Regions from separate parts of the Pontibacillus yanchengensis genome, predicted to be linked through region 1. Evidence: predicted binding sites of a transcription regulator. Region 1 holds the regulator's gene; each other region holds the start of a gene.
The links. The regulator Rex, encoded in region 1, represses fermentation and respiration genes when NADH is low (regulators of the CRP and FNR family bind a similar motif). The targets are predictions, from matches to a motif close to TTGTGAAATATTTCACAA.

Region 2: the regulator Rex is predicted to act here: its motif matches at 4,981-4,998, upstream of GLW08_RS13455 (lactate permease LctP family transporter).
Region 3: the regulator Rex is predicted to act here: its motif matches at 3,540-3,557, upstream of GLW08_RS15190 (TIGR04053 family radical SAM/SPASM domain-containing protein).

What each region holds. Positions count from the first base shown of each region.
Region 1 covers NZ_WMEU01000009.1:2,103-10,267, reverse strand. Annotated here, with positions in the region: gene GLW08_RS19090 (GNAT family N-acetyltransferase) at 41-571, shown strand; gene GLW08_RS19085 (MDR family MFS transporter) at 634-2,049, opposite strand; gene GLW08_RS19080 (redox-sensing transcriptional repressor Rex) at 2,414-3,082, opposite strand; gene moaC (cyclic pyranopterin monophosphate synthase MoaC) at 3,073-3,585, opposite strand; gene abc-f (ribosomal protection-like ABC-F family protein) at 3,961-5,895, shown strand; gene tsaD (tRNA (adenosine(37)-N6)-threonylcarbamoyltransferase complex transferase subunit TsaD) at 6,499-7,545, opposite strand; gene rimI (ribosomal protein S18-alanine N-acetyltransferase) at 7,545-7,991, opposite strand; gene tsaB (tRNA (adenosine(37)-N6)-threonylcarbamoyltransferase complex dimerization subunit type 1 TsaB) at 7,984-8,165, opposite strand, start outside.
Region 2 covers NZ_WMEU01000004.1:176,839-185,003, forward strand. Annotated here, with positions in the region: gene GLW08_RS13440 (helix-turn-helix domain-containing protein) at 222-611, opposite strand; gene GLW08_RS13445 (histidine kinase dimerization/phospho-acceptor domain-containing protein) at 866-1,786, opposite strand; gene GLW08_RS13450 (Gfo/Idh/MocA family protein) at 2,097-3,056, shown strand; gene GLW08_RS13455 (lactate permease LctP family transporter) at 3,332-4,957, opposite strand; gene GLW08_RS13460 (aldo/keto reductase) at 5,179-6,081, shown strand; gene GLW08_RS13465 (ATP-binding cassette domain-containing protein) at 6,484-7,200, opposite strand; gene GLW08_RS13470 (amino acid ABC transporter permease) at 7,193-7,840, opposite strand; gene GLW08_RS13475 (transporter substrate-binding domain-containing protein) at 7,855-8,165, opposite strand, start outside.
Region 3 covers NZ_WMEU01000005.1:93,658-101,822, reverse strand. Annotated here, with positions in the region: gene GLW08_RS15205 (NAD(P)H-binding protein) at 1-992, shown strand, start outside; gene GLW08_RS15200 (DHA2 family efflux MFS transporter permease subunit) at 1,209-2,660, shown strand; gene GLW08_RS15195 (YwiC-like family protein) at 2,765-3,481, opposite strand; gene GLW08_RS15190 (TIGR04053 family radical SAM/SPASM domain-containing protein) at 3,613-4,728, shown strand; gene ric (iron-sulfur cluster repair di-iron protein) at 4,898-5,593, shown strand; gene GLW08_RS15180 (EAL domain-containing protein) at 6,004-8,165, shown strand, end outside.

The DNA of each region.
Region 1 (8,165 bases):
AGTCTGTCTTTTTTCAATCCTATACGAATGGAGTTATACGATGCTACTACGAGGAAAGCAAGTACAGTTAACAGCCCTACATAAAGAAGACCTAGACAAAATAATGGAGTGGCATCGAAACCTTACGTTCTTACGACAATTAGATGCAACGATTGCCCAACCCAAAACCAAACAAGAGATTGAAAAATGGTATGAGGATGCGACCTCAGGCAATGGCTTTCTATTTGCCATTCGTACCATTGAATCGGAAACACTTATCGGTTTTATAGAATTGGAAGGCATCCTCTGGAATCAAGGAAATGGATGGGTGTCGATCGCGATTGGTGAAGAATCCTATCAAAATAACGGATACGGAACTGAAGCGATGGAACTGCTGGTAGACTTTTCTTTTCAAGAGTGTAACTTACACCGTATTCAATTGACGGTTTTTGAAAACAACCCAAGAGCCATACGCCTTTATGAAAAGCTTGGCTTTCAAAAAGAAGGGGTCTATCGCGAATTCATTAGACGAGACGGTGAAATGTGGGACATGCTTTTATTTGGGCTATTACGGAAAGAATGGAGAGCCTGAGGGTTGAAATAGAAATAAAGAAAACCATGTCACCATGCAAGAAGCGCAATGACGACTAGTCGTCATTGCGCTTCTTTTGCGTCCTCTTCATCATCTTGTACCCCCTTCATAAAGAAGGAAAATGGTAATGCGATTAATACCAACGCAGTTGAAACCAAAAAGGCCTCATTCAACGTTTGCAACGTAGCTTCTGTCATATTTGGCTGACCGGCGGCAATTTGCACTCTTCTTGTTTCATAGTAAACAGAGAAGAAAACAATGCCTAATGATGACGCTATTTGTCGTAGCACGTTGTTCATGGCCGACCCTTGTGCAACTAGATGTTCTGGGATAGCGTTCATCCCTGCTGTCGTAGCTGGCATGTTACTGAATCCTAATCCCATGCCTCGGACTGCATTGAGAGCTAAGATAACCCAATAAGGAGTGGATAAACCAATGAAGCCTAATCCAGTCGTAGCACTGGCTAGTATAAGTAAGCCAATCGGAATGACCCATTTTGGCCCTTTTTTATCTAATATGCGACCACCAACAGACATAAAAATACCACTCGCAGCAGCTGCTGGTAAGAATAATAAGCCAGTTAGGACTTCACTCAATCCATATACTTCTTGTATCAACAACGGAAGTAAAAAGATTCCTGAGAACAAACCAATGGATGCAGAACCAGTTACAATCGTGGAAATGGCATAGGTAGGCACCTTAAACACCGAAAGATTTAGTAACGGTTGTTGCTGTTTATCTTCAAATCGAACAAAGGCAATAATAGCTACTATACCACCTACAATTAGAGCAATGTTACTCCACTGCGTTAGTGCCTCTAGTGTTTTTCCTCTTCCAAGAGCGTATAGCACACTCCCAACTCCAGCCGTAACAAGAACAAATCCGATATAATCAAATTTTAGTTCCGGGTTCGTCTCTGTTTCTTTTAAAAATTTCGTGGATAAGATAATCCCAATAATGCCGAATGGAATATTAAATAAGAATAGAAACGGCCATGCAAAGTATTGAATAATCACGCCGCCTACCGTAGGTCCAATAGCCGGGGCAACCATTGCTGCGACGCCGTAAATGCCTACAGCTAGTCCCCGTTCATTTTTCGGAAAGGCATTAAAGATAAGCGCCATGGCAATTGGCATCATCAACCCACCTGCTATCCCTTGTATGGCTCTTGATAAGATGACCAGGCCAAGACTAGGTGATAAGGATCCTGAAATGGAACCAACCATAAATATAATAAGTCCACTAATATATACTTTCTTCTTACCAAAGCGGTCTCCTAGAAAACCAGTAAGCGGCATGGTCATCCCCATCGCTACCATAAAAATGGTTAGCATCCATCCAACACTTACTGCGTCAGAATTAAAGATCTTAATGAAACGAGGTAACGTTGGATTCAGCATACTATTATTTAAAATGACCGTAAAGGTTCCAAATAGTACAGAAACCACAACAAGCCATTTCTTTGGAAGTCTACTCATTGTATCCCCCTTCCTCTTTTATTTCGTAACTCGAAGTATTTTTCTACTATACCATAGGCCCAAATAGGAAAGATAATATAATGTTTACCCAATTTCTTATTTATATGAAAAGTATGGATAGGCTACAACAAAAGCGCAAGTGCCCGTTTAGCGACGTATGGGCTGCGACCCACACGACGTGGGTTGGTTCAATGTTACTGCGTGACGTGGGCCTACAAGATGTAGGTCAGTTCGATGTCGCTGGGCGCTGGAGCTGGATGTAGCCTCTATAACCTATTAAATTATACAAAAGCAAATTTATTATACTTTCTTACACAAAACAAAAAACTCGCAAAATGCGAGCTTTTTGGTAACACCTTTTATATTATTCTTCAGGCTCTTCCTCTACTTCTTCTTCATCCATAGGATAATGTTTCAAAAAGTAAACTAGGGCCTGCAGCTCTACTGCTAAATCAATGTGGTGAACACGTACATGGCCGGGCACATTAATTCGTGCTGGTGTGAAGTTTAAGATACCGATTACACCCGCTTCAATCATGCGATCCGCGATTGCCTGGGCAGCTTGTGCTGGTACCGTTAAAATCGCAACAGAAACGTCTTCGTTCAAGCGTTCCTCCACTTCATCAATATGATAGACAGGAACACCTCCGATATCATCGCCTATTTTCTCAGCATTGGCATCAAAAGCCATTTCTATTTTTGTATTATTATTTTTCGTGAAATTATAGTGTAGGAATGCTGTACCAAGATTCCCTACACCAATCAGGGCTACTTTCGTTGTTTCATCTTGATCTAACGTTTTACGGAAAAACGTTACTAAGTAATTCACGTTATAGCCATAGCCTTTTTTCCCAAGTGCACCAAAATAAGAGAAATCTCTTCGGATGGTGGCGGAGTCTACTTTGACAGCTTCACTCAATTCTTTAGAAGACACTCGTTGCTTCCCTTGACTATGTAAGTTATTGATAAACCGATAGTATAGTGGAAGCCTTTTGGCTGTGGCCTGGGGTATTTTATTTTGATCTAATTCCATGGGTCCTCCCCCTCGTCTTCGGGCGATCTATGATAATCACCAGATTTACCACCTGTCTTTTCTAGTAAGTACGTTTCCCCAATAATCATACCTTTATTAAGTGCTTTACACATATCATACACGGTTAATGCAGTAGCAGACGCAGATGTGAGCGCCTCCATTTCCACACCGGTACTACCTTTTGTCTTCACCTTTGATTGGATTGTTAAACGATATCCTCTCGTTTCTTCTGTCCACTCAAAGGATACATCAATCCCTTTTAACGACAATGGATGACACATGGGAATCCAATTCGATGTATTTTTTGCTGCCATAATGCCAGCTACTTGTGCTACACCCAATACGTCTCCTTTTTCTAGTTTGTTTTCTGAGATGGCATTATATATTTCTTCATCCATCAAAACACTGCTACATGCAATGGCAGTACGAACGCTATCCTGTTTCTCTGATATATCTACCATATGTGCACGACCTTGCTCATTAAAATGAGTAAACTCACCCATACCAATACCTCCTTATACCAAAAGCGCAGGCGGGGAGATTCAACTTGTGTGGATAAGATACTTAGATCTTATCTTAAAGAAAAGCGCACGCGACTTGTTCAACCCAAGGGGTAGGCGCTAGAGCTGGACATGTAAGCGCTAGAACTTATCACTTTCTTTTCTTTAAAAAAGCTAACTCGCCCAGTCTTTACCTCGTGACAAGTACAGACTCTATTCGATAAGATCAAAGTAGCCTGTTATCCATATCTATTATATGCACTAAATTGTACCAAAAAAGATTCCTATCGTATATTATTCTGACATGCATGATGAAAGCGATCACCTTGCTTCTAACGCCAAGCATAAGATACACTTAACACATTGAGGTGAACGAGCATGATTTTATTGCAAGCCAATGATATAACAAAACGCTATGGCGCTGATCTTATTTTATCTAATATTAAATTAGAAGTACACACCAATGATCGGATTGCCATTGTCGGTCGAAATGGTGCGGGTAAATCTACCCTACTAAAAATAATGGCAGGAGAACTTCCATATGAAGGCGGAGAACTCCATAAACCTAAAGAAGCTACATTAGGCTATCTCGAACAACACACAGGCCTTGAATCGGATAAAACGATTTGGGATGAAATGATTAACGTTTTCGCTCATCTCCGTGAAATGGAACAAGAATTACGCACAATGGAACAGCAAATGGCTGACCCTGATCTAATAGAAGATCAAACTCGTTATCAAAAGTTATTAAAAGATTACGATGAAAAACAATTACGTTTCAAGAATGAGGGCGGATATCGGTACGAGGCAGATATCAAAGCTGTCTTAAACGGGCTCCAATTTAAGGAGTTCGACCTTAATACAAAAATTGCGACACTAAGTGGTGGTCAAAAAACGAGACTAGCGCTAGGGAAGCTACTTTTATCCAAACCTGATATTCTCATCTTGGACGAGCCTACGAACCACCTAGATATTGATACGTTAAACTGGTTAGAGCAATATCTCCAAGGGTATGAAGGAGCCGTCGTTATCGTTTCCCACGACCGCTACTTTTTAGATAAGGTTGTGAACGTTGTCTATGAAATTTCCCGTCATTCTTCTGAAAAGTTCCTCGGAAATTATAGCAACTACCTTGATCAAAAAGCTGCTAACTATGAGCGCGACTTAAAACGATACGAGAAACATCAAGCCGAAGTGAAACGGATGGAAGACTTCATTCAAAAAAACATTGCTAGAGCGTCTACAACGAAACGTGCTCAAAGCAAGCGAAAACAGTTAGAAAAGATGGAGACAGTCGAAAAACCGATGGGGGATGAAAAGTCAGCTAAGTTTTCTTTTGATATTAATCGTCGAACTGGGAATGACGTTTTAAAAGTAAGAGACCTTACGTTCCAATATGACGACATGAACAAGCCTGTCTTTTCCAATGTAACCTTTGATTTAAATCGACTGGATCGACTTGCTCTTGTTGGCCCAAACGGAGTAGGAAAAACCACATTACTCAAAACCATCACCGACTTCATGCAAGCAAACCATGGCTCTATTCAGTACGGCGCTAACGTACAGATAGGGTACTACGACCAAGAACAAGCCAGACTTCAATCAAAAAAAGAAGTGTTACATGAATTATGGGATGAATATCCTAACATGGATGAGAAAGATGTTCGTACCGTGCTTGGTAATTTCTTATTCACAGGAGAAGACGTGCTGAAATCAGTAAATTCCCTTAGTGGTGGCGAGAAAGCTCGGCTAGCGTTAGCAAAGTTAATGCTAGAAAAGTCCAATGTTCTAGTATTAGACGAGCCTACCAACCACTTAGACTTAGATAGTAAAGAAGTATTAGAATCTGCTTTAATGGACTATCCAGGCACAATCCTATTCGTTTCTCACGACCGTTACTTCATCAACAAAATTGCGACGCAAATTTTAGAGATGCAAGGAGATTCCACAACCCTCTATCTTGGAAATTACGATTATTATGTAGAGAAAAAAGAAGAGGAACAAGAAATTGCTGAGTTTGAGCAACAATCCAATCCCGACTTACAAGAAGCCACATCTGATAACAAACTAGATTATCAACAAGACAAGGCCCAAAAACGCGAAGCAAGAAGACGACAACGCCGTATCGAAGAAATTGAAGCAGAGATTGTGGAACACGAAGCGAAGATTGAGGAAAATGACGATTTATTATGTCAGCCTGATATTTATCAAGATCATGAGAAATCCCTTGAGCTGACCGAAGAAAACAACACCTGTAAACAAAAGATTGAAACACTTATGGAAGAATGGGAGCAGCTTCAAGAAGTGGAATAATACACACTCTAGTCCACATAGTGGGCTAGGGTGTTTTTTACTGTATAGAAAAAGTTTGTGTATAACTTCATACTTTTCAGCCCAACTTCAACGCTTTGGTTCTGACACAGATGGGTATGTGGATAAATATACACATATATTCCTATGAAAACGCATATATTGTCGATTTATAGTGGTGAAAATGAATAACCACAAGTTATCCACTACTTTTTACACAATTAATCTTTGAAATAGTGGGTTTTTCACAGGTTTATACACATTATCCACATTTGTCAACAGACTTATCCACATTTATTGTACACATCCACAACCTCACAATGACAAAACTCTACAAATTCTTATCCACATAACTGTGAACAACCTGTTGAAAACTTATCCTACATAAACTGTTTGCGCTATGCATAAAGAAAAGCGCAGGCGCCCTGTTCGACCCCTACAGGCTTAAGTAAACCCTCATCTTGATATGACGGACAACCTGCCATTGCAATCTCCCAAGTTTGGTAGAAACTATATAACTTACCATCGTTATACACAAGTCAACATTTAATAATCTATTAACAATAACAATGCTGCTACTCTATAAGTAACAGCATTGTTATTCATCTATTGGGAAGCTTTACTTCTTCTAGCATACTTCTCTAGTGTTAAAGATGGATTCCCATTGAGATCCCATCCTGCTCGGTGACCTTGCTCGTAAGCAATACTACCAGCAGCTGCAATCATCGCTGCATTGTCTGTACATAAAGACAATGGAGGGATTAGCAGACTCATCCCTTCTTCTTCACTGAATTGGTCATTCAGGCGCTCGCGAAGGCCTTTATTGGCTGCTACACCACCTGCTACAATCACTTGATTCACGTTATACTGTTTAGCAGCTTTATACGTTTTCGTAGCCAGTACATCTATTACACTTGCCTGAAAGCTCGCTGCAATATCTTCATCCTTATAGGTAATCCCTTTTTGCTTTGCATTATGAAGCGTATTAATAACAGAAGATTTTAAACCACTAAAACTAAAATCAAATGACCCTTCCTCTAACCAAGAACGCGGAAAATCAATCGTGGCTTCCCCTTGATGGGCAAGCTGATCAATATGAGGGCCTCCTGGATAAGGTAGCTTTAACGTACGTGCTACCTTATCATACGCTTCACCTGCAGCATCATCTCGTGTTTCACCTATGACGTCAAACGATCCATGCTCCTCCATCAGGATAAGCTCTGTGTGCCCCCCTGAAACGACCAAGGACAGTAGTGGAAATTCAAATTCTTGCTCCAAACGATTGGCATAAATATGACCTGCAATATGATGAACCCCCACCAACGGCTTCTGATGAGCAAACGCCAACGCCTTTGCTGCATTCACACCTACTAATAGTGCTCCAACAAGACCTGGACCTTCAGTAACTGCTATCGCATCTATATCGTCCATACTCATATTCGCCTGATTAAGTGTTTCTTCTAATACCACCGTAACTTGTTCCACATGATGTCGAGAAGCAATCTCAGGAACGACCCCACCAAAGCGTTTATGGCTTTCAATTTGGGAAGCGACAACATTAGCGATAAGCTCTTTCCCATCTTTCACAATCGCTACAGCTGTTTCATCACAGCTTGTTTCAATTCCTAATACATATTGAGCTGTTTTCTCCATTATAATTTCACCCACATTACTAAAGCATCCTCATGATTATCCGTATAATAATTTTTTCGAATTCCACCTGGAACTAATCCAAATCTACGATACATCTTTTGTGCTACAACATTCGATACTCGAACTTCTAATGAAAGTTGAATAGCACCTAATTGTCTTGCATGTGTCAAAACAGCTTTAAATAAAGCATTACCTAAACGTTTCCCACGGTAACTAGGTAAGATGGCTATATTGGTCACATGAGCTTCATCAATAATCAACCACAGCCCACAGTATCCAATAATGGTGCCTTCTATCTCGATTACATAATACAAGGCATAGGGATTATCATGCAGCTCATGATCAAATGCGTCACGTGTCCATGGAGTCGCGAAGCATTGTTCTTCTATTTTTAAAATATTATCAATATCCTCATCAACCATCTTTCGAACAATCGCATTACCCATCTTTCTGTTTCTCCTGTTGGGCAGCAAGCCATTTTGATTCAGCCTCTGCTAACCGTAAGTAATTAGGAGTAAGCTCATGGACAGAACTTGGTTCACGAGAGATGGCAAGTTTCGCAATTTCTCCCGCACGAGGTAAATGTACAGGTAAATCCTGTGGACAAACAGCCTGGTCCC
Region 2 (8,165 bases), on a different contig from region 1:
TTTCCTTGCTACAATAGGCTATTGGTGGGCGAAAAAAATGATTAAACGGGTACAGGAGAAGGGAGAGGAGTTGGAGGGACTAGAAGATAATCCCCAGGTAACTTCTGCATGAGGAGGGGGAGTTCGCTTATGAACGCTACATCACGTAGCAACATCGAACCAACCCACTTCCTATGGGCAGCAGTTTGTATGTCGCTAACCGGGCGTTTGCGCTTTTGTTCTTACGCGTACCATTGGTAAAGTTTTTTCGGACGACCGATTTTTTGATGACTCAATACTTGGTTGACTTTTCCTTCATCAAGTAAATGCATCAAGTATCGATAAACAGTTGGATAGGCTAGGTCAATATTTTTGGAGAGTTCATCGACAGAGATGGGCTCTTTTTGCTTTTTGAGATAGTTGGATATATGTTGCAACGTATGTCGGCTAATGCCTTTCGAGCTAAAGACGTCTTCTTCTTGTTCTTGATGCTGGCGCATATTGGCTAGTTGAACGTGAAGTTGAATTCTAGAAATCATGTCTGGTGCTTTGACAGGCTTTAAGGCAAAGTCTGTTGCTCCTTCTTCCAATAGCTGATCGGCAATTTCCTGCCTCTCATCCACCGTGAGCACTAGTACCGGAAACCACCCATTTAAGATTAATCAGATGAAAGGAATCCTCTTAAGCTTTATAGATACTCAACCTCGTTCGATATACGGCAACTAGGTACCATCCAGCTCATACGAATAGTTCTATAAAGAAAGAGGTGTCAGTCTAAAACACGAAGACAATGCTTCAAGGGCGCAGAGCGACAACCTCTATCTGATGTATCCTCATTATACCTTCCTAAAAAGGTATTGAGGATTAAAAGCCAGAAAGAATCTGACTAATAATAATATACGAGGGTGCACCAATTCTTTCGCTCATCATAAAGGATCTCAGACACCATGTTGCTGGTGGACTGAATAGAATCGGAGATTTTCTCGGTATAATCATGAATTTCTTTGTCTGTTGTTTTCATTTGAATCAACGAATTTAGCCCTTCTATTAAGGCAAGAGGTGTTTTTAAATCATGAACCAAGTGCATTGCTTCCCGTCCAGAACGTGATTCGATCATTTCACCTCTAGCAATATTTAAATCTTGGCTCATGGTCCATTTTTGTTCGGAAACGGTTAAATAAATAGCCAAAACGATGGCATTCCCAACAAAAATACTACATAAAACCAGGCTGTAGAAGGACAAAGTCGTTTCAAACCCTAATGATACGGCTATATCTTTCACTTTCGTAGATATTGGACCTCCTCCAAAGCTAAAAGGGGTAAGGAAGATAACGGTATCTAACCATTGTATGCCAAACAATAACTGGGAAAATACAAACGACTTTATGATGGGACGCAAACGGCCTTTTGCGATACGTTGCAACACAACGATAGAGGTGACTAATAAGAGAGCTGGTCCTCCAAAGTAATAATCCAGTGGATTGTAAACGTTAATAATTGCATATACCAATGGAATGATGACAATAGGGACGATGATTTTTAACCATGGTCTTTGTAATCGATAACCAAGCTCATCCCCTAGTAATAAAGCTCCGAGATAATGTGGTAGAGCTCGTACGGTATTCAGCATGACGAGTAAAAAAGCTGTCATCATTAACGTGTCTCCGGAAGGGTTTGTTTCTAGTTGTTCGATGAGAAAAGTGAGTCCTACTTCATCAGCACCTAACCACAAGGGCATCGTAATACCCGCTGCAATGAGTCCAATTTTTATCCAGGTGCTTTTCTTATCCAATATTGTTTGTGTCAACGCGCTACCCCAATCTTAAATGTTGTTTCATTTGTAATCCCAATCACTGTACCATAACATACGTTTTATTTTAATATACAATTTTGTGTGTTTCGACTTTAGACTCCGGTGGATGGGACAGTATAGGAAGGATAATTTATGACGCTTAAGTTGGTACGTCGCTAACCGGGCGCCCCGAGCTTTTGTTCTGCTTGTATGAAGGCATTATGTGTTACTCTTTATGTAGGATGTATATTTCCTGTCATTTTTTCTTCGTAGTGCTATACATAGGTAAACACATTCGAAAGCAAATAAAGGAGGGCTTCAAAAAATGCGTTGGGGAATTCTAGGTGCAGCGAATATTGCCAAGAAAGCATTGATTCCAGCACTGCAGCGAGCGAATGCTGAGATTGTTGCGATTGCAAGTAGAAGTGGGGAAGCAAGTCAAATAGCAGAAGAGTTTGGCATTACTAAAGGTTATGATGCGTATGAAGAGTTGTTAGCCGATCCGGACGTTGATGCCGTCTATATACCAGTGCCCAATCATGTACATAAGGAATGGGTTATCGCCGCCGCACAGGCCGGGAAGCATATTTTGTGTGAGAAACCTGCTGCTTTAACGGTCCAAGATGTAGAAGAAATGCTTGAGGAGTGTCGTCGTAACAATGTGTATTTCTTAGAGGCATTTATGTATCAGTTTCACCCGCAGCATGAACGTGTAAAAGAGCTAATTATTGCCGGGGAAATAGGCGAAGTCCAGTACATGCGAGCTACATTCTCCTTTATGTTTGATAAGACGAAAGACAATATTCGTCTAGAAAAGGAAAAAGGTGGTGGAGCACTATGGGATGTAGGCTGCTACGGTCTTCACTCCACGATGAATATATTAGACTCTCAGCCAACCGAAGCTCAGATTATGTCTCATATAGATGAACGATTTGGTATCGATACAACGAGTCTCATCAACCTCACATTAGAAAATGGAAAATTGGCTCAGATTGATTGTAGTTTTAATGCTCCGGTGAGGAATGAATATCAAGTGATGGGAACAAAAGGAAAAATTACTGTGCCTCATGCATACCGTCCCGATAATAACAATCACCGGGGCGTGATTATTATTGAAAATGAAGACGGGCAACAAGAAGAAGTCCTCGAGGGCGATCAATATAAGCTGCAAGTGGAAGCGTTCATGAGAATCATCGAGAACGGTGGAACATTTGATGATTTTCACGAACTTACCCTACACAATGTGAGAATGATTGAGGCATTGTATAAACAGCAGAATATGTGAATTAGAAGAGCAGTCTGGTTTCAGTACAGATTGCTCTTTTGTTTTCATTCATTTTCGGGTGTGAGAAGTCTTTTTCAGGCTTGAATGATAGTATTGCTCATAAAATTTGGGTCTGCTTATATATTTGAAATCTCGATTATATTCAAATCTCGTTCATATCCCCAAATTGCTGACCTACCATTCCCTTGTTTCAATTTGGAAATAGAATGAGACTTTCCCATCAATGGAGAAAGTCTCTTTTTGATACGAGTCTTGCTATCTATCAAGCTTCGATGTTATAAAAACAATGCTTGTCCAAAGGTAACAACACCAGTAATCAATAAGAATACCATGCTATATTTAAGGGTGAATCGGAACAATTCTGATTCTCTGCCTACTAATCCTACAGCTCCAGATGCTACAGCGACGGATTGTGGGGAAAGCATTTTTGCCATGACTCCACCTGATGTATTAGCCGCCACTAAGATAAGTGGTAGTACGCTGATTTGCTCGGCTGTAATTTGTTGAAGGCTACCAAACAAGGCATTGTTTGATGTCACAGACCCTGTTAGAAAAACGCCAATCCAACCGAGTACAGGAGATAACAATGGGAAATAGTCAGAAGTAGCCGCCATCGCTAACCCTAGTGTGGAAGATTGACCACTATAGTTTGCGATGAAAGCAAAACCTAGCACCATCATAATTGTAAAGATTGGTTTCGCTAACTCTTGTAACGTCTCTTTAAATGTTTCTAAAGCGACACCAATTGGGATACGTAGCATAATAATAGATAGGATTGCTGCAATGAAAATAGCAGTACCAGTAGCTGACAAAAGATCTATCTTTAATATAGCAGCATAAGGTGTTACTTCTGTTACTATTGGTTGAGCTTTTAGTACCAGGTTATGCAAGTGATTCATAGGAATATGAAGAATGGTTCCTGCGAATAATCCCTCCGGTGTGAACAACTGTTTAAAAAAAGATAAGCTCCAAATGGTTACCATCACTGTTAACGCAATAAAGGGAGACCATGCTTTAACAATAGTTTTGAAAGTTAATGGAGATTTTATTTCCATCTCGTTTTCTTGAACGTCAAGTTCCATAATCTCTTTAGGTTTCCACACCTTCGTAAAGAGCGCGAGTGCCACTAAGCTAGCAATGGCAGATGTGATATTAGGTAATTCAGGACCGATGTAGGTCACTGTAAAGTATTGAGCAAGAGCATAGGAAGCGCCTGATACAAGAGCAGCAGGCCATACTTGTCGAACCCCTTTCAGACCATCTAGAATAGCGATTAATAAAAATGGAACGGTGAAAGAAATAATCGGTAAAGATGTTCCTAAAAATTGTCCAATCACTTTTGGATCAATCCCACTTACTTGACCTGCTACAATGACAGGTATCCCCATCGCACCAAAAGCACCAGAAGCTGTATTCGCAATTAAGCATATTCCAGCAGCTTGCAGAGGTTTGAAGCCTAAACCAACCAATAGTGCAGCTGTTATGGCAATAGGAGCACCGAATCCTGCTGCGCCTTCAAGAAAGGCATTGAAGGAAAAGGCAACAAGTAACATCTGCAATCGAGCATCTTTAGATATGGAAGCGATAGAGCTTCTGATTACATTGAATTGACCACTTTTAACAGATAATTTATATAAGTACACGGCCATAATGACAATATAACTAATTGGCCAAAAGGAAAAAGCAAATCCATATCCTGCTGCTTCAGAAGCCATTGCAGTGGGCATGTTGTAAACACTAATTGCAATAATGAATGAAAGAAGGACGGTGCATAAAGATGCAATGGTTCCTCGAATTTTAAAAACGGTTAAAGCTAGAAAGAAAAATAAAATCGGAATAGCTGCTACAAATGCGGATAACCAAATGTTGTTAAATGGATCGTAAGCTTGAGTCCATGTCATGTTCTATCACCCTTTTTTATTTAATGTGAATTATTTCACATGTTAAGTGTAAACTTCTACACAAAAAAGGAGAAGGATAAAAATGGCGTGAAAAGGTTTACTTTTAACCGTCTAGGCTCATTGTCATGATTTGGACAAATTGAAAGCGTTACAATAGATTTTTTCTTCTGTGTGCATTAAAGTTAATGTATACGATTGTTACAAAATTTGGAGGAATACATATGGAACGAATAAAATTAGCATCTGGTTTATCTTTATCACGTATTGTTCATGGCGAATGGAGATTATCTGATTGGAAGTACACAGATGAAGAACTGATCCAACTGATTGAGCATTGCTTAGATCAGGGGATAACAACATTTGATCATGCGGATTTATACGGGAGTTATACATGTGAGGAGTTGTTTGGAAGAGCATTGGCTAAGAAACCGGAGCTCCGTGAGCGCATGGAAATCGTAACAAAGTGTGGCATCGTGATTGAGTCACCAAATCGTCCAGAACATCATTCCCATCACTATAACACCAGCAAGGCTCATATTAAAAAATCCGTAGAGAATTCTTTGGAAAACCTTCGTACCGACTATATTGATTTATTATTAATTCATCGTCCCGATCCGTTCATGGACCCAGGAGAGGTGGCAAGTGCATTTCGAGAGCTGAAGGATGAAGGGAAGGTTCGTCATTTTGGTGTATCCAACTTTAAACAACATCAATTGAACATGCTACAGTCCTTCTTGGATGTAGAACTAGTCACAAACCAGATTGAGCTATCTGCTTATAACCTTGAAAATATTCAAGACGGTACATTAGATCTTTGTATGGAAAAGCGTATGGCACCGATGGCTTGGTCTCCTTTAGGTGGAGGAGATGTTTTTACTAGTCAAGAGGAGAAAGCGGTGCGCTTACGTGGAACGTTAGAAAAGGTAGCGAATGAATTAGGTGCCGATGGAATCGATGAGGTGCTCTATGCATGGTTGCTAAACCACCCAGCAAACATTATGCCAATTGTTGGATCAGGCAAGGTCAACCGAATCGATCGTGCCGTAGCTGCACTAGACTATAATCTATCGAGGGATCAATGGTTTGAAATTTATACAAGCTCGATGGGATACGATATTCCATAGTAAACAAAACCCCTGCCAATACGGCAGGGGTTTTGTTATGAGGTTAAATAAAGTATAAGTTCTGGTGCTTGCCTGTTTAGCTCCAGCACCCAGCGACTAGTGTGCTTCCCTCACCTCTGTGCGATAAGTCAACATCGAATCACTACTACTCTCTGTGATTCCTTTTGGCCTACACAACGTAGGTTGGTTCGATGTTGCTGCGTGACGCAGAGGGTTTAATCGAACTTCCTCTAACTCCCAGGCCAGCAGTTTGTGCGTCGCTAGCAAGGCGCTTGCGCTTTTCTAATGGCTAGCTCCGTCACACCTACCCCCTCGGGGTCTTAAGCAAATCCTCTCTGTGGCAAGAAACGCCACCGGCGAGCTTTGCTTAAGCCTGAACAGGGCGCCTGCGCTTTCAAGTGGTTAGAGTACTTTTTCTAAGAAGCTTTGCGCTCTTTCTGTTTCTGGATGATGGAAGAAAGCGTGAGGTGTGGTTTCTTCTACAACGGCTCCCTCATCGAGGAAAAGGATTCGGTCTGCAACTTCCCGAGCAAATCCCATCTCATGCGTCACCACAACCATGGTCATGCCTGAATGAGCCAGTTGCTTCATCACATCCAGTACTTCTTTTACCATCTCTGGATCTAGAGCTGATGTTGGCTCATCGAATAGCATGATTTCCGGTTCCATGGCTAGAGAACGGGCGATGGCAACACGTTGTTTTTGACCACCGGAAAGCTGGTTAGGGTACGTGTTTGCTTTATCGGATAGGCCCACTGTTTCCAATAGCTTTTTAGCTTGTTTTTCTGCATCAGCCTTTTTGACACCTTTTGTTTCTATTGGGGCAAAGGTAATATTGTCAATCACCTTTAGGTGCGGGAAGAGGTGGAAGTGTTGAAAGACCATCCCTGTTTTTTCCCGGACTTGTGCTAACGTTTTTTCGGTTAACGTGATGTCATCGACAATGATTTCACCCTTCGTTGCTTCTTCTAACCCGTTTATGCACCGAAGAAATGTAGATTTACCAGATCCAGAAGGTCCGATGACGGCGACAACATCTCCTTTTTTTACTTCGGTTGTAATGTTGGTTAGTACTTGATTGTCTCCAAATTGTTTGGTTAAGTTGTTTACGTTAATCACTGTATCGCAACCTTTTTTCGAGTTTTGCTCCGAATGTTTCTAGAATACGCACCATTATAAAGTAAATAATCAATGCAATGGTTAAAGCGCCAAAGTAGTTAAAGGTATCTGCTGCAACAATTTGCGAGCGACGCATAATGTCGTGAGCGCCAATTACAGAAATGACGGCAGACTCTTTCAGTAACATAATATATTCGTTCATTAATGCCGGTAAGATGTGCTTAATAGCTTGCGGTAAAATGATCTTACGCATGGACTTCCAGTAGGACACATTCAATGCCTGAGCAGCTTCAAATTGTCCTTTATCAACAGATTGAATACCAGCACGGATGATTTCGGATACATAAGCTCCTGAGTTTAAGGAAAAGGCAATAATCCCAGCTGCTAGCTTAGGAATCTCCCAGCCTGTGACTTCGGGAACAACGAAATATACATAGACGAGCTGGAGAATCAAAGGTGTTCCTCGGAAGAATGCAGTATATGCATCAGCAAACCGTTTTAACAATGGAAACTTACCAATCTTCGCGAATGCCAATAGAACCCCGATAATAAAACCGAAAATTCCTGAAACAACAACGAATTGTAGCGTAACGAGTATTCCTTTTAAGATGAATGGGATAGATGGTATTAGGTCAATCATTGTTGTTCAACTCCCTATTCTGAAGATCCTTTTCCGAACCAGTTGTTGATGAGTTCGTCCATTTTTCCACTTTCTTTCATTTCTTGCAGTTCCTTATTAAATTCCTTTACGATTTCACTTTCTTTAGGAAACGCCGCCGCTGATCCTTGCTCGTCCTCGCTGTCTATAATAAAGCTAGTCAGTTCTTTATTATTATCTAGATACCCTTTTGCAACGGTATTCTCGATAATCGTTGCGTCAATACGGCCTGATTTTAATTCTTGGACAAGCTGTGGAATTTGATCAAGTTGAGATAACTTAATACCTTCTATGTTTTTTTGCATAT
Region 3 (8,165 bases), on a different contig from region 1:
CCACTATCCGAGCAGGCCTTATCGTTGGTCCAAAAGGGTCATCCTTCCCTATTTTAGCCAAGCTCGTTAAGCGACTACCTGTGATGCTGTTGCCTAAATGGACAAGGAAAAAGACGCACCCCATTGCACTACCAGATGTTTTATATGCTTTAGATCACAGCATCGGTAATGTTAACTTATCTGGAAAAGCGATTGATGTTGGCGGGCCACAAACGATGACCTACAAAGAAATGATGCGGCAAACAGCTCAAGCAATGGGAAAAGAACGACGTTTGATCGATGTCCCTTTTTTAACCGTCAACTTGTCCCGATTATGGGTGAGTTTAACGACTAACACACCAAAAGAAATGGTCTATCCATTGATTGAAAGCCTTGTTCATCCGATGACAACTCATCCAGAGAATATGTCTGAGGAAATTAGTTATGGCAAAATCCCATTCAAAGAAGCTGCAAGGTACTCTCTACAAGAAGAGGAAAAACAAGGCCAACAGAAAACATTGCCATCCATGAAACTTCAACCACCATCTATTCAACATGATGTACGATCTGTGCAACGAATTCCCCTACCTGATGGAAAAAAGGCTGACTGGGTAGCTCTTTATTATATAGAGTGGTTGTCTAAAATGGTACATCCTTTATTACAGGTAAGGGAAAAGGATCAGGGTCAGTATCAAATCCTGTTCCCAATCACGCATCAGCCTGTCCTGGAATTCACGTATTCACCAGAGCGTAGCACGGTAGATCGAACTCTTTTTTACATTACAGGAGGTGTATTTGAAGACGCGAAGAAAAATGAACGAGGGAGGCTAGAGTTTAGACAAATCCCTAATCAGCAAGAGTGTATCGTTGCCATACATGATTACATGCCATCATTACCATGGTTCATCTATAAATACACCCAAGCAAAAGCTCATTTATGGGTGATGCATCAATTCAAGAAACACTTACAAACCATCAATACTACTACCTCCCATCAACCCATTATTGTATAGGAAGTGGACGGACCTCCTTTGTTATAAGGAGGTTTCTTTATTATTATTAATCAAACGTTTGATCAAATTTAGCAATGCAAAATAAAGGAAGCAATATGGTTGTCTACTTCTTAAACAAGGAGTATAATTTCATAATTGGTGCTTAAGAAAATTAACGATGCTTTTTAAATAGAACTTATCATTTTTCAATACATTTATAGGTTAGGAGGATACAGAATGGTAGATCAAAATTATAATAAAGTCTTAATTGCTGCCTTGCTTCTTTCCGGATCGTTCATCGCCGTATTGAACCAAACACTAATGATTACAGCAATTCCGCCCATCATGGAAGAAATGAACATAACGGCGAATACGGCGCAATGGCTAACCACGATATTCATGCTTGTGAATGGGATTATGATTCCCATCAGTGCTTTTTTAATTGAACGTTTTACAACTCGCCAATTATTTATGACAGCGATGGCTGTATTTGCTTTTGGTACGTTAGTTGGTGCTATTGCACCCAACTATCCGGTTTTGATTATGGGAAGGGTTATTCAATCGAGTGGTGCAGGTGTGATGCTCCCGCTCATGCAAACCGTATTTCTTATGATTTTCCCTTATAACAAACGCGGTGCTGCCATGGGATATATTGGACTTGTCATCTCATTCGCTCCAGCCATCGGCCCGGCTTTATCTGGCTATATAACAGAACATTACTCCTGGAGAGTGTTGTTCCTGTTTATTCTACCAATCGCCTTTATCATTATTGGGATTGCCAATTACGCATTAAAAAATGTCACGGAACTTACCAAACCAAAAGTCGATCCAATTTCCATCATTCTTTCTTCAGCAGGGTTTGGAGGTCTATTATATGGATTCACAAGCGCTGGGAATTATGGATGGGACAGTTCCAGAACCATCGTTGTACTAGTAATCGGGGTTGTGACGCTACTTTTCTTTATCCTACGTCAATTACGACTCCATCATCCAATGCTTGAATTTAGAGTATTCAAATATCCTATCTTTACCATTGCAACCATGATTGGAATGATTGGATTTATCGGTTTAATAGGTTCTGAAACACTTATTCCACTATATATGCAAAACATGCGTGATTTCACAGCTCTACAATCTGGACTTGTTCTGTTACCTGGGGCGATTATTTCTGGATTAATGTCCCCTATTACAGGTCGTATCTTTGATAGGATTGGAGCGAGACTTTTGACGATGGTTGGTTTATCCATCATCACCGTCTCTACCTTCTTCCTTTCCTTCTTAGATACAGCGACGACATTGACTATGTTAACTGTATTTTATGCAATCCGAATGTTTGGTCTATCTATGGTCATGATGCCAGCTACTACAGCTGGATTAAATCAGCTACCAGACAAACTCATCCCTCACGGTGCAGCTATGAGTAATACGATGCGTCAGGTTTCTGCATCTGTAGGCACAGCTATCCTTGTAACCGTCATGACAAAGACAGCAGAGACCGCTCAGCAGCAATCTTCTATCGCTAACCCTGAAATACATGGCGTCAATGTAGCCTTCATGGTCATTACTGTCCTTTCCTTCTTAGGGATGGTTTTATCCTTCTTCGTAAAAAAACAAGATGGACCCGTTGAACAACAGGAAACAGAAGCAAGTTCACAGCAACAATCAACACAACAAACTCAAAACGCTTAACTGTAATTAGCTAAAATACAGGAAGTACAAGGAGGGGAATGATCATTCCCCTCCCTTTTATATTTCTAATCTTGTTATAAAACACCCCTTCTTTAACTATCCACCTACACCAAGATAATGATTGTAACCAAGAAGCACACTGAATTGACAATTTCCGCAACACCTAACTGCATAATGGTGAGTTTTTTCCCATAAAGCGTAAATGCCCGTATCACACTTGGAATAAATGCAATCATGAATAGCAAAGATTGCGTAAACAAAACGACAAGTATGAGAAGCAATGCATGATAACTCCAAGAATACCAACGGAAGGCTACATTTTTCTTTTCTCTTATCATCGTTTTAACAAAGAATGTGCTGCCTAGAAAAAACAGAAAGCATAGTATAGCAATCATCCACCCCTGCTTATCTAAGCTACCAGCTCCAAGGTAATAACTTGCCAATCCTCCTATACAAAAAACAATTATAGCTGTTACATCATTGAGAAAAGCCCGCTCTTTCTTCCTTTTAGCAAAATACAAAATCACAAAGAACAAAGGAATCATCATAAGTCCAAAATAGAGCATTTCCCACTCATTCAACAAAACAATAGCTAGAAAAAGTAAAGTGAAGCCGACATATATACCTGACCATTTATAGTACTCCTTCTTCTTTTTCCCCTTCACTAGCATCAACAATGGATAAGTTGATAAATAAAGAAATAACCATCCTAGGAACAACGGGACATGTGTACTAGTAAATGCGCTTGAGGTTATTCCTAATAGAAATGGTACAAGTAGCATAGCCCATGCTCCATGTTGCTTTGGTAGTAATGGTTTCATTGCAATCCCCTCTTTTCTATCTAGGTACCTTTATTATAATGAACGAAAAATAGAATGAATGTGATAAATTTCACATACATATGTTCTTTCTATTTTTATGATAGAAGTAACTAAAATTAGGGGGTATGTATATGATCGATCGAGACTTTAATAAGAATCCCTTTATTGTCATATGGGAACTAACAAGAGCGTGTGAGTTACATTGTCTTCACTGCCGAGCGGAAGCTCAATACACCCGCCATCCACTTGAATTGACTTTTGAAGAAGGAAAACAATTAATAGATTCCATTTATGAAATGGACAACCCTATGCTTGTGTTCACCGGTGGTGACCCTCTCATGAGGCCTGATGTCTATGATATTGCCTCTTATGCTGTTCAAAAAGGTGTTCGGGTATCCATGACACCGAGTGCAACACCAAATGTAACCAAAGAAGCAATTAAGAAAGCCAAAGATGTCGGTCTTGCTCGTTGGGCTTTTAGCTTGGATGGCCCCAATGCAAAAATACACGATCACTTCAGAGGTACTTCTGGATCATTCGACCTAACGATGAACGCGATTGAGTATATACATGAATTATCCTTGCCCTTACAAATTAACACTGTCATTTCACGCTATAATGTGGACGTGTTAGACGAAATGGCAGACTTGATCCAGACATTAGGGTGTGTGCTTTGGAGTGTGTTCTTCCTTGTACCAACTGGAAGAGGGAAAGACAGCGATATGATTTCACCGGCTGAACATGAAAAAGTCTTCCGTTGGTTAAACGACTTACAAGGAAACGTATCCTTCGACATTAAAACAACAGCCGCTCAACATTACCGCCGAGTAGTCATTATGGATAAGATGAGAAAAAATAAAGATAAACAAACTGAAATTCAATATGTAGATGCTTTGCATGCTGGGAAGACGGGGCAATTTGATGGGCTTGGACGTGCCCCTAGAGGTGTAAATGACGGAAATGGATTTGTGTTTATCTCTCATATTGGGGATGTTTACCCAAGCGGCCTATTACCAGTTAAAGCAGGTAATGTTCGAACAGAATCTTTAGCTGACATATACCGCCACTCCCCTGTCTTCAAGAGTTTACGAAACCCAGATGAATATAAAGGTAAATGTGGTGTATGCGAATACCGTTATGTATGTGGCGGTTCTAGGTCAAGGGCCTATGCACTTACTGGAGACTACTTAGAGAGTGAACCAGCTTGTGTGTATATCCCCAAAAGCATGCGAAAGACCAAAGGCTAAGAACAAAAGCTCGGGGCGCCAGAACCTTTTTTTACTTCTAAAAAAGTAACCAACATACACAAAGTTGTCATAAAACAAGTTGTTTAATGTGATATATATCACGTTTTATTTACATCCATCTTGCTATTCTAAATATAGAGTTAAATTCTTTTTAAATGGAGGGATTAGGATGCAACAAACGTTCACGAAAGAATCCATCGTAGGTGATATTGTAACGAAATTCCCTAAAGCTAGTGATTTGTTCAAATCGTATCGTATCGATTTTTGTTGTGGCGGAAATCGTCCACTAATTGAAGCTATTGAAGAAAGAGAATTGTCTCCAGAGCAAGTATTAACTGATTTAAATACCCTTTACAGTGAATCAAAAGCATTACAGGATGCAGAAATTGATTGGCTCAATGCTTCCTCTCAAGAACTGATTGATCATATTATTGCCAAACATCATCGATACTTAAATGAAGAATTGCCACAACTAAGCCCTTATGTAACAAAAGTGTTGCGTGTGCATGGCACCTCTAACCCTCACTTATCTACTGTTCACACGCTATTTCATCGCTTAAAGACAGAACTTGAACAACATACCATCAAAGAAGAAACACATGACTTTCCTTTATTATTAGAACATGAGCAAAATCCAACAGAAGAAACTCGTAGGAACGTTATGAAAATAGTACAAGAATTAGAAAATGAACATTATACTGCTGGAAACCTATTAAAAAAATTACGCGAGGCTACCAATGATTACACTCCTCCCCAAGGAGCCTGTGGCACTTATCGTCTCGTTTATCAACGACTTGAAGCCATTGAGACTGACTTGCATGAACATATACATTTAGAAAATAATATACTTTTCTCCCGAGTGTGAGGGGAAGAAAAGCGCAAGCGCCCGTTTAGTGACGTATGGGCTGCGGCCTACACGATATAGGTTGGTTCGATGTTGCTGCGTGACGCAGCGGTATTAATCGAACGTCCTTAGACATCTGCGGGCCAAAATTTTATACTTTCTTTCCTATTAAAGAAGGCTTGCCGAGTGGCAAGCCTTTAGTGCAGATAAAGGTCTAGTTGGACTTATACTATCATTCTTAAAAGATGTAAGCTTTCATCTAAATGCACAAATAAAAAGGAAGGCTGTCGTAAGGAAACTCGACATTCTTCTTTTGTAGTACAAAATCTTTGCATATTATTTTTGTAAAATATTCGCAATGTTTTCCTCCATATGTGATAATAGTCCTTAAGTACTATCATCCTCTTAGGACATATGGGAGAGAACAAAACATGGGTAACCAACTCGTTTATTTACTACTAGGATCCATAATAACCGTTAGTCTTATAAATCTAATCATGTTTGTAACCCGTAGCAAATGGAAAGAAAGATTTAATGAAATCTCCCTTTCTTTCATTCTAGCTAGTTTATGTGGCTTCACGATAACTATCATCCCTACGATGGCTCTAGTAATTCAGGGAGTGATTGAGTTATCCTTAGGAAATATTCTTCCATTTTTACTCCACTGCCTTTATTCCCTAACCCTATTTTTTATAACATTTTTAATCATGGGCTTCTTCGGTAAGAAAAAAATAAATGCAGACCATTTACAAAAACGAAATGTACATATCCATTTAATATTGAGCGTTGTGGTAAGTTCTTTTATATTAGTATTTACGTATTATATAACACTCTCTCATACCCCTACACTCATACTAAAAAAAGACAATAGTTTTTACTCTCTCCTTTTATTAATTGGGACCATTTATACAACCATAAGGATATTTGAGCATATACAGATGGACCAATCATTGCTTGGCCGAGAGGTGTCATTAATAAAAAATATTTCATTATTTGCTATGATTAGCATAGCCATCTGCTCAGTCGTCTACTGCTTTATAGATGGTTTATTCCTTCATAATAGTTTTCTTATGAATACAATTGAAGCAAGTAGTGTATTACTTTTATTTTTAATTACCATCACTTATATCGAAGATCAATTTACCCATCAGCAGGAAAAATTAAAAGAAAAACATACAGAACTAAAAGTACAAGAACAACATTATCGTTCCCTTTTTGACTATAATCCTGACGCTATTTACACCTTGGACCTAAAAGGGAATTTCACTGCATTTAATCCTTCCGCCGTTCCTCTTACAGGGTATAGCTTAGAAGAATTATATAAACGTAAAATCAAAGACCTTATTGTGCCAGAAGAAATCCCTTACGTCTTAGAAAAATACGAAAACGTAAAACAAGGCAATACAGCCAATTTTGAAACGGCTATCCTTACCAAAGACCATACCATTGTGAATCTGGATATTACCGCCTTTACTATAAAAGTAGATAACAAGATTACAGGTGTATATGGTATTGCACAAGACATCACAGCAGAAAAACAAGCCCAAGAACAAATTGAGTACTTAGCTTATCATGATGAGCTAACGGGATTATTAAATCGCAGAAGGATCAAAAATGAGATGGAAAGTCTTATTGAAAAGGATGGGGAACAATTAGCGACCATAGTCATTGACGTTGATCTGTTTAAAGATATCAATGACCACCTTGGGCATACGTACGGCGATCACCTATTACAATTAGTAGCAAAGAGAATGCAGGAAGCGATTGGTGAGCGCGGTTTTATTGCACGATTAGGTGGAGATGAATTCTTAATCTGCATCCCTTCTATTGAAAATCATGAAGAGGTCAGAAACGAGATAACTTCCATTCAAGATAGTATGAAAGACATTTTTATCCTTGGAGAATATTATAAAGAAATTTCCTTAAGTATAGGTGTTTCTTTTTATCCTAAAGACGGCAAAGATTTTAATACACTTATTCGACATGCGGATATGGCTATGTATGAGGTGAAAAGGGACGGACGAGATAGCTATATGGAATATTCTCCATCCTTCGCAGAAAAGAATGTTTCCAAGATCGTTCTGTTCGAGGACCTAAAAAAGGCAATCGAAGAAAATCAATTGCTCCTTCATTTTCAACCTAAGTATGGACTAGCTCACAATCAAATCGAAGGGGTTGAGACACTTGTTCGATGGAAACATCCTGAAAAAGGAATGATTAGCCCTGGAGAATTCATCCCTCTCGCTGAAGAAAGTGATTTAATTATTCAACTAGGCAATTGGGTATTAAAAGAAGCATGTTATCAATATAAAGTTTGGGAGCAACAATCATACATTAATTTCCATCTATCCATCAACATCTCACCAAAACAGTTTCTTCACCCAGATTTCACAGATAATATCATCCAAGTGTTAGAGGAAACAGGTATGTCTCCGTTAAAGTTAGATTTAGAAATCACAGAATCACTAGCCATTGAAAATACAGAATCTACGATAGAAAAGATACAAATCTTAAAACAATACGGTATTCAAATTTCCATGGATGACTTTGGAACTGGATACACCTCCCTGAGTTACCTATCTATGTTCCCATT